DNA from 3 places in the Sporosarcina sp. FSL K6-3508 genome. Region 2 is predicted to be linked to each of the others. Evidence: riboswitches for the same ligand, from Rfam matches in the RefSeq annotation. Region 2 holds a riboswitch; each other region holds the start of a gene.
The links. Region 2 has a riboswitch for S-adenosylmethionine ahead of MKX97_RS01205 (O-acetylhomoserine aminocarboxypropyltransferase/cysteine synthase family protein). Riboswitches for the same ligand answer to the same signal wherever they lie in the genome.
Positions count from the first base shown of each region.

Region 1: another riboswitch for S-adenosylmethionine. It lies ahead of MKX97_RS12730 (methionine ABC transporter ATP-binding protein); the one in region 2 lies ahead of MKX97_RS01205 (O-acetylhomoserine aminocarboxypropyltransferase/cysteine synthase family protein).
Region 3: another riboswitch for S-adenosylmethionine. It lies ahead of metK (methionine adenosyltransferase); the one in region 2 lies ahead of MKX97_RS01205 (O-acetylhomoserine aminocarboxypropyltransferase/cysteine synthase family protein).

Region 1 is NZ_CP152016.1:2,553,969-2,559,480, reverse strand. Features, by position in the region: gene MKX97_RS12750 (arsenate reductase family protein) at 299-658, shown strand; gene gcvH (glycine cleavage system protein GcvH) at 737-1,120, shown strand; gene MKX97_RS12740 (hypothetical protein) at 1,178-1,531, shown strand; gene MKX97_RS12735 (thioredoxin family protein) at 1,524-1,823, shown strand; SAM riboswitch class I at 1,875-1,980, shown strand; gene MKX97_RS12730 (methionine ABC transporter ATP-binding protein) at 2,134-3,159, shown strand; gene MKX97_RS12725 (methionine ABC transporter permease) at 3,152-3,820, shown strand; gene MKX97_RS12720 (MetQ/NlpA family ABC transporter substrate-binding protein) at 3,899-4,759, shown strand; gene MKX97_RS12715 (dicarboxylate/amino acid:cation symporter) at 4,899-5,512, shown strand, end outside.
Region 2 is NZ_CP152016.1:253,539-259,050, forward strand. Features, by position in the region: gene MKX97_RS01190 (MBL fold metallo-hydrolase) at 1-672, shown strand, start outside; gene MKX97_RS01195 (sulfurtransferase TusA family protein) at 1,096-1,323, shown strand; gene MKX97_RS01200 (sulfite exporter TauE/SafE family protein) at 1,384-2,160, shown strand; SAM riboswitch class I at 2,257-2,363, shown strand; gene MKX97_RS01205 (O-acetylhomoserine aminocarboxypropyltransferase/cysteine synthase family protein) at 2,600-3,892, shown strand; gene MKX97_RS01210 (BCCT family transporter) at 3,942-5,432, opposite strand.
Region 3 is NZ_CP152016.1:2,460,965-2,466,476, reverse strand. Features, by position in the region: gene pckA (phosphoenolpyruvate carboxykinase (ATP)) at 1-1,423, opposite strand, end outside; SAM riboswitch class I at 1,594-1,713, shown strand; gene metK (methionine adenosyltransferase) at 1,891-3,102, shown strand; gene MKX97_RS12170 (amidase) at 3,212-4,648, shown strand; gene MKX97_RS12165 (hypothetical protein) at 4,680-5,099, opposite strand; gene MKX97_RS12160 (hypothetical protein) at 5,124-5,512, opposite strand, start outside.

The DNA of each region.
Region 1 (5,512 bases), 1.3 Mb from region 2:
CGAAATAGTTTTCCGACGATCATAAACGAATCGTAGGCGCTCATAAATTCTGGCTGTCTATCATACAAAGTGTTCGGCCGCTCATACACAGCCTTCATGCGCTCATAACATCACTGAACTTGATCATAAAGCTAATCAAAGCGCTCATAGAGTGATTAAATCCAGGGTAGATCAAACTCTGTTCTCTGCTCAACGCCTCCTGTCGGTTCATGATTTATCGGAAAACCTTTTTGCAATGGGCGAGGACCAAGCAATTCAGACATCTTTTTGCTATACTGACCAAAAAGGGGGCACAAAAATGACAGTTACATATTATGGCTATCCGAAATGCGGGACGTGCCGCAAAGCAAAGAAATGGTTGGAGAATGAAGGGATTTCATTTGAAGAAGTAAATATTGCTGACCAACCGCCAAGTGAAGAGGAACTGCGCATGATGATCGCAAACTCCGGATTGGAATTGAAAAAGTTCTTCAATACGAGTGGCATGAAGTACCGTGAGCTTCAATTGAAGGATAAACTGCCTAACATGACAGAAGATGAAAAGGTTGTTTTACTCGCGTCAGATGGCATGCTGATCAAGCGTCCGATCGTTACAGATGGCCAGCGAGTGACGGTAGGTTTTAATGAAGCAATATTCGCAGAAACGTGGCAAGGGTGAACATAGAATCTTGTCTTTCATACGGAACTATGGCAAACTAAATAGAGACAAACTATTACAAATGTTGGGGGTTAAGACATGAGCACACCAAAAGATTTGCGTTATTCAGAAGAGCACGAATGGGTAAAAGAAGAAGACGGTAAATACCGTATCGGGATCACACATTTCGCACAGTCTGAACTAGGGGATATCGTATTCGTTGAGCTTCCGCAAGTTGGCGATGAAGTGAAATCAGACGAGCCTTTCGGTAGTGTTGAATCAGTGAAAACTGTTTCTGAATTGTATGCTCCATTGACTGGTAAAGTCGTAGCAGTAAACGAAGAGCTGGAAGATAGCCCCGAGCTTGTGAACGAGTCTCCGTATGAAGGCGCTTGGATGATCGTTGTTGAAGTTGCTGACAAAGCAGAGCTTGATGAATTAATGACAGCTGAACAGTATGAAAAAATGACAGCTGGGGAATAAAAAGTAAAAGCGCTGGGAACATTCCAGCGCTTTTTTACACTATGAGGAGGAACGTGGATGAATCCGAAAGTACTTATTGTGGAAGGCAGTACCGACCGCAACCGGCTAAGACCAATGCTTGCGGAGCCGGTAGATATCATTTGTACAAACGGCACGATCAGTTCCTATCATATTGAAGAACTTCTGGCGCCATACGAAGAGCAGGAACTTTTCATCTTTGTGGATGCGGATGTTTCAGGTGATACGATCCGCAAGTTGTTCAAGCAGCTCTATCCAGAAGCAAAACACTTATATACAGATCGACTATACCGGGAAGTGGCGACAACGCCGATCAAAGTGTTAGCGGGCATTTTAGTCGCAGCTAATTTCAAGATACATTCCAACTATTTGGCAGGTGGGGCATATGGATAATTGGACGATTGAAGATTGGGAACGCGAACAGGCGGCGGAGCAATTGGCCGCTTTTTATTTATTTACTCCGATGTGCGGGACGTGTGCAGTTGCATCTAAAATGCTGACGGTGATTGAAACACTGCGTCCGGAGCTGACAATTGGTAAAGCAGATTTAAACTACGTCGTGCAATTAGCGGAAGACTATAAGATCGAAAGTGTACCTTGCTTGCTTATTCATCGGTCCGGGCAACCGATGGAAAAGATTTACGCATTTCATTCCGTTCCTTATTTACTGGAAAAGCTGAGTTGACAATGGAAGCGGAAGTATGGTATAAGTAGTACAATCAATTGAATATCAAGACTCTTATAAAGAGTGGTGGAGGGAAGTGCCCTATGAAGCCCGGCAACCGTCACATATGTGAAATGGTGCCAAGTCACTCAAAGCGAATTGCTTTGACAGATGAGAGAATGGAAACGTACATAACGATTCATACGTTCTGCCTTTCTGCTTATCTGCAGAAGGGTTTTTTTATGATCAAAAGCGGAAAGCGTCGTTAAGCCTCGGCAGGCGTTGACGGACGGAAACGAGTATAATGGATTTATTGAAGGTGGTGCAGGAAATGATTCAACTAACAAACGTTCAAAAGACATTCCAATTGAGCGGTTCAGAAATTGTAGCAGTGGATGATGTAACATTCACGATTAAAGAAGGAGAAATTTTCGGCATCATTGGTTATAGTGGTGCCGGGAAAAGTACATTGATCCGGTTGTTGAATGGTTTGGAACAACCGACTTCAGGAAGCATTGTGATCAATGGGCAAGAAATGACGACGCTGAAGGGCGCGAAAATGCGAAATGCGCGTCAGAAGATCAGTATGATATTCCAGCATTTCAACTTGCTGTGGTCAAGAACTGTTGAAGAAAATATTGCGTTCCCTTTGGAAATTGCAGGCGTGAAGAAACCAGAACGTCAGCGCAAAGTGAAGGAACTGATTGATCTGGTCGGTTTGACAGGACGGGAGAAGGCGTATCCCGCGCAATTATCCGGTGGACAGAAGCAGCGTGTCGGTATTGCACGAGCGCTTGCTAATGACCCTGAAGTGTTGCTTTGTGACGAAGCGACTTCTGCACTGGATCCTGAAACGACCAACGCGATTTTGGATCTGTTGACGAATATCAATGAACGTCTCGGTTTGACGATCGTCTTGATTACACATGAAATGCACGTTATTCGTAAGATTTGCCATCGTGTAGCGGTCATGGAAGCAGGGAAAGTCGTAGAAATCGGCAGTGTCCTGGATGTCTTCCAATCCCCGCAAGCGGATATTACGAAGCGTTTTATATCTCAGGTGACGGATACAGGAGACACGGACGCAGCGGTGGCACATCTTCAACAAGAGACACCTCTTGGAAAACTCGTGAAATTGGCGTTTATCGGGGAACGTACGGAACAGCCGGTGCTTGCAGAGTTGATTCGAAAGTTTCCGGTCGATGTCAATATTGTTCAAGGAAATATCTCGACAACGCGTGACGGCGCATACGGTACACTCGTCTTGCAGCTTGTAGGTGACGTGGCGGTCATTGATGAAGCCATCGCCTACTTACATGCCAATGAAGTAAAGACGGAGGTGCTGGCAAATGATTGAACAGTGGTTTCCAAATGTTAATTGGGAGAAAATGTGGACGGCTACTGGAGAAACGCTGTACATGTCAGCGTACTCTACCTTATTTACATTTGTGCTCGGCATCGGTCTTGGTCTGCTGTTGTTCCTGACAAGTCCGGGACAGTTGTGGGCGAATAAAATTACGAATGTCATCACAGGTGCTTTCGTTAATATCTTCCGTTCCGTGCCATTTATCATTTTAATTATTCTATTGCTTCCATTAACCAATTTATTGATCGGAACGATGCGCGGTCCTGATGCTGCGCTGCCGGCTTTGATTATTGGAGCTGCACCGTTTTACGGACGGATGGTACTTATCGCGTTACAGGAAATCGATAAGGGAGTCATTGAAGCCGCACGTTCGATGGGTGCGCGTACTTCTACGATCATCTTCAAAGTTCTGTTGCCTGAATCGATGCCCGCGCTCGTGTCAGGAATTACGGTTACTTCCATTGCACTTGTTGGCTATACTGCGATGGCAGGAGTAATCGGTGCGGGTGGACTCGGGACACTTGCTTATTTGGAAGGTTTCCAGCGTAACCGAGGAGACGTGACGTTGATGGCAACAATCTTAGTGCTCGTCATAGTATTTGTCATCCAATTTATCGGTGACTTCATCGTGAATCGTTTGGACAAGAGGTAAAGGGATTGCCGGAGGCTTCCTTTTTGGGAGCCCCTGTTAACCATATAAAATTTATAATGGAAAGGGAGAAATGTGAATATGAAGAAGTTTTTATTCGGTCTATTCGCGGCAGCTTTAGTTTTAGCACTTGCAGCATGCGGAACAAAAGACGATAACAAGACAGGCGGCAATGCAGCAGATGGGGATGCTGATAAAGAAAAAGAAGAGAAAACGACGTTAGTAGTCGGTGCATCCAATACGCCACATGCTGTTATTCTGGAAAAAGCACAGCCTCTATTAGAAGAAAAAGGCTATGAGTTAAAGATTGAAAGTTATACAGATTATGTACTTCCGAATAAAGATTTGGAGGAAGAAGTACTGGATGCAAAATACTTCCAGCACATTCCTTACTTAGAGGGCCAAATTGCTGATTTTAATTATGATTTCGTCAATGCAGGTGCAATTCATATTGAGCCGATTGGAGTCTACTCTAAAAAGTACAAGACTCTGGAAGAACTTCCTGACGGTGCAACCATTCTGATCAGTAACTCTGTAGCGGATCATGGTCGTGTACTTGCAATGCTTGAAGAAAAAGGTTTGATCAAGCTGGCTGAAGACGTAGAAAAAGTTAAGGCTGAAGTGGAAGATATCGTTGAAAATCCTAAAAATCTAAACTTCGATGCAAACTATGAAGCAGCTTTAATGCCTCAGCTTTATAATAATGATGAAGGCGATGCTTTGTTGATCAACTCAAACTTTGCGATCGACGCTGGCTTGAATCCATTAGAAGATGCGATTGCTTTGGAAGATAAAGAATCTCCATACGTCAATATTGTTGCAACGAGAAATGGCGATGAAAACAGCGATGCGATTAAAGCGCTGATCGAAGTACTGACATCCCAAGAAATTCAAGACTTTATTTTGGAAGAATGGAAAGGCTCAGTTGTTCCTGTGAAGTAAGGTTGTGAAAGCCGATAGCGAGTGTAGCTATCGGCTTTTTTTGTACAAAAAAAACAAACAAACTCTTCTTTATTGATTCGAATTGTGGTAAAGTTATTTTGTTTCAGTAATACAGATGTGTATTTGAGGAGGACGTATTGTGAAGTTTAAATTAGGGCTCATATGGCGAATTTTGATTGCCATAGTGCTGGCGATCGGGCTCGGCTTGTTGCTGCCTGCGATTCATGAAGGGTTTGCGCATTGGTTCGTTCGTCTGGCGGCCACGTTTAATATGTTATTTGGTGGGTTTTTGAACTTTATCGTACCATTAATTATTATTGCGTTCATTGCACCAAGTATCGCGAAGCTCGGGAAAGGTTCTGGGAAATTATTGGGCTTATCCGCAGCGTTTGCATATGGATCTACGATTATCGCAGGTCTGCTAGCTTATTTTACAGCTACGGCACTCTTGCCGAATTTCATTCATCAGTCTACAGATACGTCCGTTGCAGAAGGCGCACGAGCTGCAGGAGTAGCTTTTTTTGAAATGGAAATGGACCCGATTATGGGAGTCATGTCTGCTCTTCTCATCGCGTTCGTATTGGGGATTGGTATGGCGTCCATCAATGGGAAGACGATGCTGTCTTTCTTCGATGAATTAAATCTCATTGTCGAAAAAGTCATTTCAGTCATTATCATTCCATTATTGCCGTTTCATATTTTCGGAATCTTTCTCAATATGACATATACCGGAGAAGTCGCCAATGTTTTGTC
Region 2 (5,512 bases):
GTATTTTCGGAATTTGCTGATCAGCTTGGAGTTAAAATTACACATGTCTTGGACACCCATTTGCATGCAGACCATATTTCCGGTGGTCGCAAGTTGGCGGAAGCAGCGGGTGCAACATACTGGTTGCCGCCGAAAGACGCAGAAGAAGTGACATTCAATTTCGCAGCATTGGAAGAGGAGGCTTCTATCCAGATCGGTAAAACGAAAATTGATATCCAGCCGCTATATTCACCTGGACATACAATTGGTTCTACTTCATTTATTGTGGATGACAGCTATTTGATGACAGGGGATATTTTATTCATCGATTCGATTGGCCGTCCTGATTTGGCAGGGTTGGCAGAGGATTGGGTAGGTGATTTACGTGAATCATTATACAGCCGTTACCAAGAGTTATCCGAAGAACTGATCGTACTTCCAGCGCATTTCATGATTATGGATGAGCTGAATGACGACGGTAGTGTTGCAGAGAAGCTAGGCGTGTTATATGAACGAAATCATGGCTTGAATATCGAGGATGAGGAGCAATTCAGGGAATTGGTGACAGGCAATCTACCGCCACAGCCAAATGCGTATCAAGAAATCCGCCAGACAAATATGGGCAAGGTCCAACCGGATGAAGAAACACAACGCGAAATGGAAATCGGACCGAATCGCTGTGCGGTGAGATAAGGTGTTGTAATCGAACCCACTTCGGCGCTTGCGGATGGCTCCCGCAATGTGCCGTTCTGGAAGAACGCCTGCCTGTCACATCGCTCCGTATACCCGCTTGTGAGGCGCCTACTTTTTTTGAGTGGGGGTTAACCGATGTGTTTTTCTAGCAAGACCATTTCAGACTAGACATCAGACTCGGAATTGCCTACTTTAAACACAACATAATGATACCTACCCATTCCAGCGAAGCCGCAACTGCGGGGTCGGCCGTTGCCATGAGACTGCTAGCATGAACTTCGCTAGCTGGCTCGTGGCGTAAGGCAATTCCCTAGCGGCACAGCGGTGCCAGTGAACTTTACTCTGCCAATGGAAGTCGAGCGACGGGACAACAAACTGTAATTTTATTTTCAATTAAAAACGATTCAAAAGGAGAAGATACAAATGAACACGACAAAATTTTTAGATGCTAAAGGATTGGCTTGCCCAATGCCGATCGTACGGACAAAAAAAGCGATGAAAGAACTAGAAGCAGGGGATATCCTTGAAATTCATGCAACGGACAAAGGATCTGTAGCAGATTTGACAGCTTGGGCCGCATCAGGAAATCACAAGGTAGTGGACCAGCAACAAGAGTCCGATGTCTTTAAATTTTGGATTCAAAAAGGATAAACTAAGCAAAGAGGGTGTTCCATTGCCCTCTTTCATTAGGAAGGAGGGAGAGAGAACATCATGAGTTTTACATTTATCATCACCATCTTCCTCATTGGATTTGTCGGCTCATTCCTTTCCGGCATGATGGGAATTGGCGGTGCCATCGTCAAATATCCAATGTTACTTTTCATTCCTGCATTACTTGGTTTTGAAGCTTTTTCATCGCATGACGTCTCGGGTATTACGGCAGTTGAAGTATTCTTTGCTTCTCTCTCAGGTGTCTTTGCTTATCGCAAGAGCAATCTAATCTTGAAGCCACTTGTGTTGTATATGGGAATCAGCGTATTGATCGGCAGTGTAATCGGAGGGGCAGGTTCCAGTCTGCTGTCGGAAGCAACCGTTAACATTGTATATGGTGTATTGGCCGTGCTGGCAGCCGTGATGATGTTCATTCCGCAAAAAGGTCTTGATAACATCCCCGTGGAAGAAATTGCGTTCAATAAATGGATAGCCACAGGAACTGCATTGCTAGTTGGGTTGGCTGCAGGAATTGTAGGGGCAGGAGGGGCGTTTATCCTCGTACCGATCATGCTTGTTGTATTAAAAATTCCTACACGGGTCACGATAGCCACTTCGCTAGCAATCACTTTATTGTCTTCAATCGGTTCGGCGTCAGGAAAACTCTTCACAGGGCAAGTTCCCTATGAACCGGCGCTTGTCATGATTATTGCGAGCGTGCTGGCGGCCCCGCTTGGAGTGAAGGTAAGTCGCAAAGTCAATACGAAAGTGTTGCAAGGAATTCTCGCTGTATTGATCATGGGCTCTGCAGTGAAAATTTGGTGGGATATTTTTTAGAAATCACAATGATTTCTAAACATTCTACTAATAACCCTTGCATTTAGTTGGTATTGGCTTTATACTATTTTTCAAGATGGAAAACGAATAGACAAACTCTTATCAAGAGCGGCGGAGGGATTAGGCCCTATGATGCCCGGCAACCGGCTAGTTATGCAAAGGTGCTACTTCCTACAAACTGTTGACAGTTTGGAAGATAAGAGAGGTATGAGCGAAAGCAAAGCCCTCTTCTTATTTTTAGGAAGAGGGCTTCTTTGTATCCTCACTAGGCTCATTGTCTAGCTGCAGAGGGCAGCTGCTCGGGACGTTTCGGTCTTTTCGAAAAAGGGGGAGAGCACCCTTTTACGATAAGCCCTCCAACGTCTGTCACGACAAAACGCCCTCTTCTGCTTTTCAGTATTCCATCAGGTAGACTAATAAATTCGGAGGGGAAATAGTTATGACTAAATTTCAGCCAGAAACTGTTTTATTGCACGGAGGACAGCAGCCAGATCCTGTAACCGGTTCACGTGCTGTGCCGATTCATCGTACGACTTCATATGTTTTCAGAGATACAGAGCATGCACAGAATTTATTTGCTTTGCAAGAAGCAGGCAATATCTATACACGTATTACTAACCCGACTGTCGCAGTTTTTGAGGAGCGTGTGGCGCAGATCGAAGGTGGATCTGCAGCAGTAGGGCTATCATCCGGAATGGCGGCAATCGCATTTTCGATCCTGAACATTGCGGGCGCGGGAGATGAAATTGTGGCGGCCAGCAATCTGTATGGCGGCACGTACAATTTATTCGCTGTGACACTGCCGCGCTATGGCATCACGGTGAAGTTCGTGGATGCATCTGATCCGAAAAACTTTGAAGCGGCAATTACAGATAAGACGAAGGCGTTATTCGCAGAGACGATCGGTAATCCGAGCCTGCAAGTCCTTGATGTAGAAGCGGTAGCGAAAGTCGCGCATGACAACGGTATTCCATTGTTGGTGGATAACACGTTCCCGTCTCCATATGGCTCCAATCCGATTGAGTTCGGAGCAGACGTAGTCATTCACTCCGCAACGAAATGGATTGGCGGGCACGGCACGACGATTGGAGGCGTGGCGGTCGATGCAGGGAAATTTGATTGGACTCAAGGAAAATTCCCAGGGTTCACAGAACCGGATGAATCGTATCATGGGTTGAGATATGGCATCGATACGGCAGGGGCTGCATTCGCAACGAAGCTGCGCGTTCAATTATTGCGTGATTTCGGACCTTGCTTGGCGCCGGACAGTGCATTTAATTTATTGCAGGGGCTTGAGACGCTTCATTTGCGTGTGCCTCGCCATAATGAAAACGCACAGAAAGTCGCAGCGTTCTTGAAGGAACATCCGGCAGTGGACTGGGTGACGTATACGGGTCTTGAAGAACACCCGACGTATGAGTTGGCGCAAAAACACTTGAAGCACGGCTATGGTTCCATTATTGTTTTCGGCATTAAAGGTGGCCGGGATGCAGGTCGTAAAGTGATTGATAATGTGGAAATCTGGTCACATGTAGCGAATGTTGGTGACGCGAAGTCGTTGATCATTCATCCGGCGTCTACTACACACCAGCAATTATCCGCAGAAGATCTGAAGAGTTCGGGTGTGACTGAAGAGTTGATTCGCCTGTCTGTCGGGTTGGAATCAGCAGATGATATTATTGCAGATTTAAAACAAGCGATTGAGAAAGCGGTCGAAAAGGCTGTTCATTAATTAATAGGTAAAAGCAAAAAAGTCACCGAGTCCGGTGACTTTTTTGTATTTACCGACGTTTCACTTTCCTTCGTTCTTCTTTCAATGACATGAACAACGAAGTGACCATCATGATCAAGATAACGGAAAACGGCAGGGCGGCGATGATAACTACATTTTGTAGCGCATCCAATCCACCGACAAACAATAAAATAACAGCGATCGAGGACTGAATCACTCCCCATACCACCTTTAAATTATTAGGTGGTGTCAGCGATCCGTAAGATGACTGCATACCGAGTACGAAGGTAGCTGAATCTGCAGAAGTGATGAAAAATGAAATGATAAGCAAAATGGCGATCATGGATATTATAGAAGACCACGGCATGCCGCTGAACATCTCAAAAATTGTCAGCTCAGTTGCAGTGGAAGCTAAATCAATAATCCCAGCCTTTTGTGTTTCAATTGCTGTAGTACCAAATGCAGAAAACCAGATCATACTTAACACGGTTGGTACGACGAGTAAACCGATCATAAACTCCCGGATCGTTCTCCCTTTCGAAACCCGGGCAATGAACATACCGACAAATGGCGACCAAGCGATCCACCAAGCCCAATAAAATATTGTCCAATCATTAAGCCATGCACGATTCCCAACATCGAGAGGGGCAGTACGGAAACTCATGCGAACAAGATGCTCTAAATACCCACCGATCGAGTCGGTGAACATATCGAAAATAAGCAATGTGGGTCCTAAAGCAATGACGAAAAATAATAATGCAATAGCAAGGACCATATTGGCATTTGATAAGATTTTGATCCCCTTGCCGAGCCCGCTCCATGCAGACACCAAGAACAAAATCGTTACAATGATGATAATGATGAGTTGCGATAGGAAACTGACAGGAATACCAAAAAGGTAATGCAGCCCCGCATTGACTTGGACAGCGCCAAGGCCGAGAGATGTGGCAACGCCAAACACTGTAGCAAAGATAGCAAATACGTCAATGACAATACCGAGGGGCCCATTGACGCGGTCACCGAAAATGGGTTTCAAAGTAGCCGAAATCAATCCCGGTTGGCCTTTACGGAATTGGAAATAGGCCAGTGCAAGAGCTGTCATCCCATAGACAGCCCAAGCATGGAAGCCCCAATGGAAAAATGCTTGGCGCATGGCTTCTTTATAAGCCTCCGCTGTTTCAGGCCCCGCAGTAGCAGGATTGACTGCATAATGCGATAGGGGCTCAGCAGCCCCGTAAAAGACAAGTCCGATTCCCATACCGGCGGAAAAAAGCATAGCCAGCCATGATATTAAAGAGAATTGGGGACGATCGCTGTCTTTTCCTAAACGGATTCTGCCGATGGGGCTAAAGATCAGATAGACCGAAATGAAAAACAGCATGGATACCGTCAACAAATAGTACCAGCCAAAGGAAGAGGCAATCCAATTTTTAACGTCGGAGGTCATCCTCTCGAAGTGGTCCGGCGCAATCACTCCATAACCGACGGCTATTATGACGGCAACCAAGGTGATATAAAATGTTAGCGAGATTTTTTTCATAATTCCTCCTAAAACTAATGTAGTGTAGTGAAGAGGTTGATTGTGGAAAGAATGTTTTAAACGATAAGGCAAGATTGCTT
Region 3 (5,512 bases), 1.4 Mb from region 2:
TTTCAAGAGGCATTTCGAGTCCAAAGATTTCATTTGTCTTAGTCTCTACATTATCCAACTTACCGGCAATTGCCGCGCGAACCATAGTTCGTGTGTAACCTAAGTTCATACGAGAACCGACCCCGAATATTCCGCCGGTCCAGCCAGTATTAACCAAGAATACTTTTGCGCCGTGTTCGTCAATTTTCTTACCAAGCATCTCTGCATACGTTGCAGCAGGAAGAGGTAAGAACGGTGAACCGAAGCATGTAGAGAATGTTGGTTCTGGAGCAGTGATTCCACGCTCCGTACCTGCCAATTTCGATGTGAAGCCACTTAAGAAGTGGTACATTGCCTGTTCTTTTGTCAGGATCGAGATTGGAGGCAATACGCCGGAAGCATCAGCCGTTAAGAAGATGATGTTTTTCGGGTGACCCGCAATAGACGGTGTCACAATATTTTCAATATTTTCAATCGGGTAAGCAACCCGTGTATTTTCAGTTAATGAATTGTCATCATAATCCGGTATACGTGTATCTTCGTCCAATACAACGTTTTCCAACACGGAACCGAAACGGATCGCGCCAAAGATTTCAGGTTCTTTTTCTTCAGAAAGGTTGATACATTTCGCGTAGCATCCGCCTTCGATGTTGAATACACCGTTATCAGACCAGCCGTGCTCATCGTCACCGATCAACTTGCGGTCAGCGTCTGCGGAAAGTGTTGTTTTACCTGTTCCTGAAAGACCGAAGAATAGTGCCACATCGCCGTCTTCTCCAACGTTAGCTGAACAGTGCATCGATAGGATGCCTTGCTCTGGAAGCAAGAAATTCATCGCAGAGAAAATAGATTTTTTCATTTCTCCCGCGTACTCTGTTCCGCCGATCAAGACAATACGTTTTTCAAGGGACATGATGATGAATGTCTCTGAATTTGTGCCATCCACTTCTGGATCCGCTTTGAAAGAAGGGGCAGCCAAGATTGTGAATTGCGCTTCGTGTGACTGTAGTTCTTCTGCAGTTGGACGGATGAATAATTGGTGAACAAACTGGTTTTGCCAAGCCAATTCATTGACAACTTGTATGGATAACTGAGAGTCTTTATCTGCACCTGCGTATCCTTTGAAAACGAAGAGTTCATCCTTTTGCTTCAAATGATCGATGACTTTCGTGTATAATGAATCAAATACGTCAGGGGAGATTGGCTTGTTGACGCTTCCCCAATCTACTTTATCTTTGGACACTGCATCTTCGACGATAAATTTATCCTTCGGAGAGCGTCCAGTATATTTACCTGTGCGTGCTGCTAGAGCGCCATCTGCTGAGAGTTCGGCTTCTCCTTTAGCGACTGCCTTTTCGGTTAATTCTGCCACAGACGCTTGGATCGTCACGTTGCTTCCTGATAGAAGACTTTTTAAACTATCATCAATTTTTGCAGATATCATATTTACATACCGTCCTTTGCGTAGTCGTTTTATTTGAGTAGAACATCTTAATTCGTAAATAGTATAACACATTAAGAATAATAATCTATACTAATTAAAAACTCAAGTGATTTGAGATAAAAAAATTGACAAAATCACAACTTTTTTATACTATGTGACATGAACGGATACTCTTATCCCGAGTTGGTGGAGGGTACAGGCCCTATGAAACCCGGCAACCTGCAAAAGACAGTAGTCTAGCGCGAAGGTGCCAAACCTGAAGCAAGGTTAAATTCCTTGGACGATAAGAGTGAAAGGTGCTGCGCGTGAAATTTTGCCTTTTACTCATTGCTAGAAAGTGAGTAGGGGGCTTTTTATATTGTCTAGCCCTGAATCCTTATGGTATATGATTGACGTCAATTCAGGCGTGGAGCTTTACCAGGGACTTAAGAGAGTACCGTATCATGTTGATTGAGGGGGAAACAAAAATGACAAACCGTCGACTGTTTACATCAGAATCAGTTACTGAAGGCCATCCTGACAAGATGTGCGACCAAATATCGGATGCGATTTTGGATGCGATATTAAAGGAAGATGCGAATGCCCGTGTGGCATGTGAAACGAGTATTACGACAGGACTCGTATTGGTAATGGGTGAAATCACTACCACTACCTACGTAGATATCCCAAGAGTAGTCCGTGATACTGTGAAAGAAATTGGGTACACACGTGCGAAATACGGTTTCGATTATGAAACTTCTGCTGTTTTAACTTCTATTGATGAGCAATCACCTGAAATTGCCGCGAGTGTCAACGTTGCGCTCGAAGCTCGTGAAGGCTCTATGACAGACGAAGAACTGGATGCCATCGGAGCGGGTGACCAAGGATTGATGTTTGGTTACGCTTGTAATGAAACACCTGAATTAATGCCGCTTCCGATCAGTCTTTCCCACAAGCTGGCATTCCGACTTGCGCAAGCGCGTAAAGAAGAGTTGATTTCTTACCTGCGTCCTGATGGTAAAACGCAAGTAACTGTAGAGTATGACGAAGACAACAAACCTGTGCGGATTGATACGATTGTTATTTCGACACAGCATCATCCGGAAGCGACAATGGAACAAATCGAGAAGGATATTAAAGAAGTAGTAATCGACGCGGTCGTACCTGCTCACCTATTGGACGAACAGACGAAATACTTCATTAATCCGACAGGAAGTTTTGTTGTGGGTGGTCCTCAGGGAGATGCGGGACTCACTGGAAGAAAAATCATCGTGGATACATATGGCGGATATTCTCGTCATGGCGGCGGTGCATTTTCTGGTAAAGATGCAACAAAAGTGGATCGTTCTGCTTCCTATGCTGCACGCTATGTCGCGAAAAATATTGTGGCGGCAGGATTGGCAGAGCATTGTGAAGTACAACTTGCCTATGCAATCGGTGTGGCAAGCCCGGTATCCATTTCAATCAATACATTCGATACAGGCCGTCTATCCGAAGCACTCTTAGTCGAATTTGTTCGGGAGTTGTTTGATCTGCGACCTGCAGGCATCATTAAAATGCTTGATCTTCGTCGTCCGATCTATCAACAAACGGCTGCATACGGTCATTTTGGCCGTACGGATATTGAATTGCCGTGGGAGAAAACGGATAAGGCAGATGCATTATTAGAATTAGCAATTAAAAATGATGTGAAACAATAAAAAAGATAGTTGAAGGCAGAAAGGGGGGATTAATATCCTTCTTCCTGCCTTTTTTTTATAGTATAATATAAAATAAAGAACATTCAGAAATTGGGAAAGGGGAAATTTATTGACTACACTACAACATACATTTGTGCTCGATATGGATGCTGTGCAATTGAAAGCGGAGTTAGATAGCGGGCAGATTACTTCACGTCAAGCGACGGAGGCTTATATTGCACAATGTCAGGCAACCAATCCAGCTGTGAACTTTTTAGTGGAAGAGCGATTTACTAAGGCGTTGGCCGAAGCGGATCAAGCAGACAAAGAACGGAATACAACGAAGATGACAGGGAAATTATTTGGCGTACCTATTAGTATGAAGGAATCATTCGATGTGGCTGGGATGCAGACGACAGGCGGATTGCCGTATCGTAAGGGACAGATGCAAACGACAGACGCGGAAATTGTCCGTCGATTAAAAGCGGAAGGCGCCATCCTGATCGGCAAGACAAATACACCGGCACTCTGTTTTTGTCAGGAGACCGACAATGCATTGTATGGCCGCACCAACAATCCCTACGACCTCTCTAGGACAGTAGGCGGCTCGAGTGGCGGAGAAGGTGCGGCGATTGCTCTAGGGGCGGCTGCAGCGGGAATAGGTTCAGATATCGGAGGATCCATCCGTTTCCCAAGTCATTTTACTGGGGTCATTGGCTTCAAATCAGGAAATTCGCAAGTTTCATCAATCGGCAGCTATCCTGCCGAAGAGCATCCATTACAGCAAAGAATGCTTGGAATCGGGCCGATGACAAAATCGGTACGGGATGCAAAACTGCTTTACAGCATCATTGCGGATGAACTACCTATGGAAAATGAGTTGAATCAATATACTGTAACGTTCTTGCCCGATATGAAGCTGCCGCTATCTAAGGAGACAGAAGGCTTCTTACAGGCGATCAAAGGATTTCTGTCGACAGAATTTCCTATTAGAGAGGACATACCTCCTCATTTTCAAGAATCAGCGGAATTATGGCAAGAGATCATGTCCATTGACGGCGCGAGTGGAGCAGCAGTAGAAGCATTCGGCACACGTCCGATCCGGCCGGTGCGTGAATTTTTATTAGACAAGGCGGGCAAACAAACCGATTTGCATCGGTATTTATCCTGGGCTTTAATTGGTGCCTCTTTATTCAAACCTTCAGCGGAACGAGTAGCTGAGATCGAAACCATTATTGAAAAAGGTGATGCGGAATTAGACCGCTATCTGGATAAGCGAATCCTTGTTTTGCCTGTTTATCATACGGCAGCCCTTTCGCACGGTATCGTATACAAAGAGTTATTCTCCATTCGGAAGACATTTCTGCAATATATTCCTTACGTCGCGTATGCCAATGTGTGGGGGCTTCCTGCTTTGACAATCCCTATTGGAGCGGATCGAGACGGCATGCCGCTTGGTGTACAACTAGTGAGCAAAATCGGGAATGAAGATGCGTTGTTTGCACTGGGCGCACGTCTAGAGGAAGAGTATAAAGGCTATTCGAGAGTTATCCCATCTTTCATATGAATCAATTATGTTTTAGCATAATTGATTCTATTTATTTCCAGTTTTTAATCAAACCACCTACTATCAGACCGAATACAGCGTGTGCGGCCGTCCAATAGAACCAGGCTGCCCCATCTGTAATGGCAGGTGGTTGTTCAGATAATCCTGTCAGCGAGAATAAAATGCCACCGCCAACGGTATAGACTAAAACATACGGAGATATCAGGTATTCCCGCTGGATAATCCGCAACAGATAAAACAAAGCGACTGCACTTACGATACAAGTAATAAAGTGAAATAAGTATCCTACCAAAAGTTGCGGCTCCCAATCTTGAATTACTGGAACGTAATCAAAGTTGAAAAGCAGCACATAGGCTTGATTTCCAATAAGTATCTGAATAACTTTCAGAAAGAGCGCTAGTGCAATCCCTGCGATGGTACCAATTATTATAAGTTTTCCAAACTGCCTCATCAAAAATCTCCTTCCTTCAACTGTTCAATTCCTTTTTTGACGTTCTTGCTCTTTCACTTTCTCAATTTCCTTAATCTCCTGCTGATACTCTTTTTCTACTTCCGTCGTACCGCGAATAATCGGTTCTTCATTGTAGTCGACTCGTTTACCGTAACGCAGGAGTTCGTAAATCACCATGCCGTTATTCGGCTTGCCGTTTACGGTGATCATGGGAATAGCGTCAAATAAAACATAATAAAATGAATAAAATATAAAACGGCTCCAGAATGTCTTATAGTCGTCTAAAAAGCCGTTTGCGAGCAAGGCATTGATGCCAACAGCCACCGTAAGGTTACTGAGTATAGGTCCTAAATAAATACAAATATACGCAAAGTTACTTTTGGATTTAATCGAATCAAAGGAGAACCAGCTAT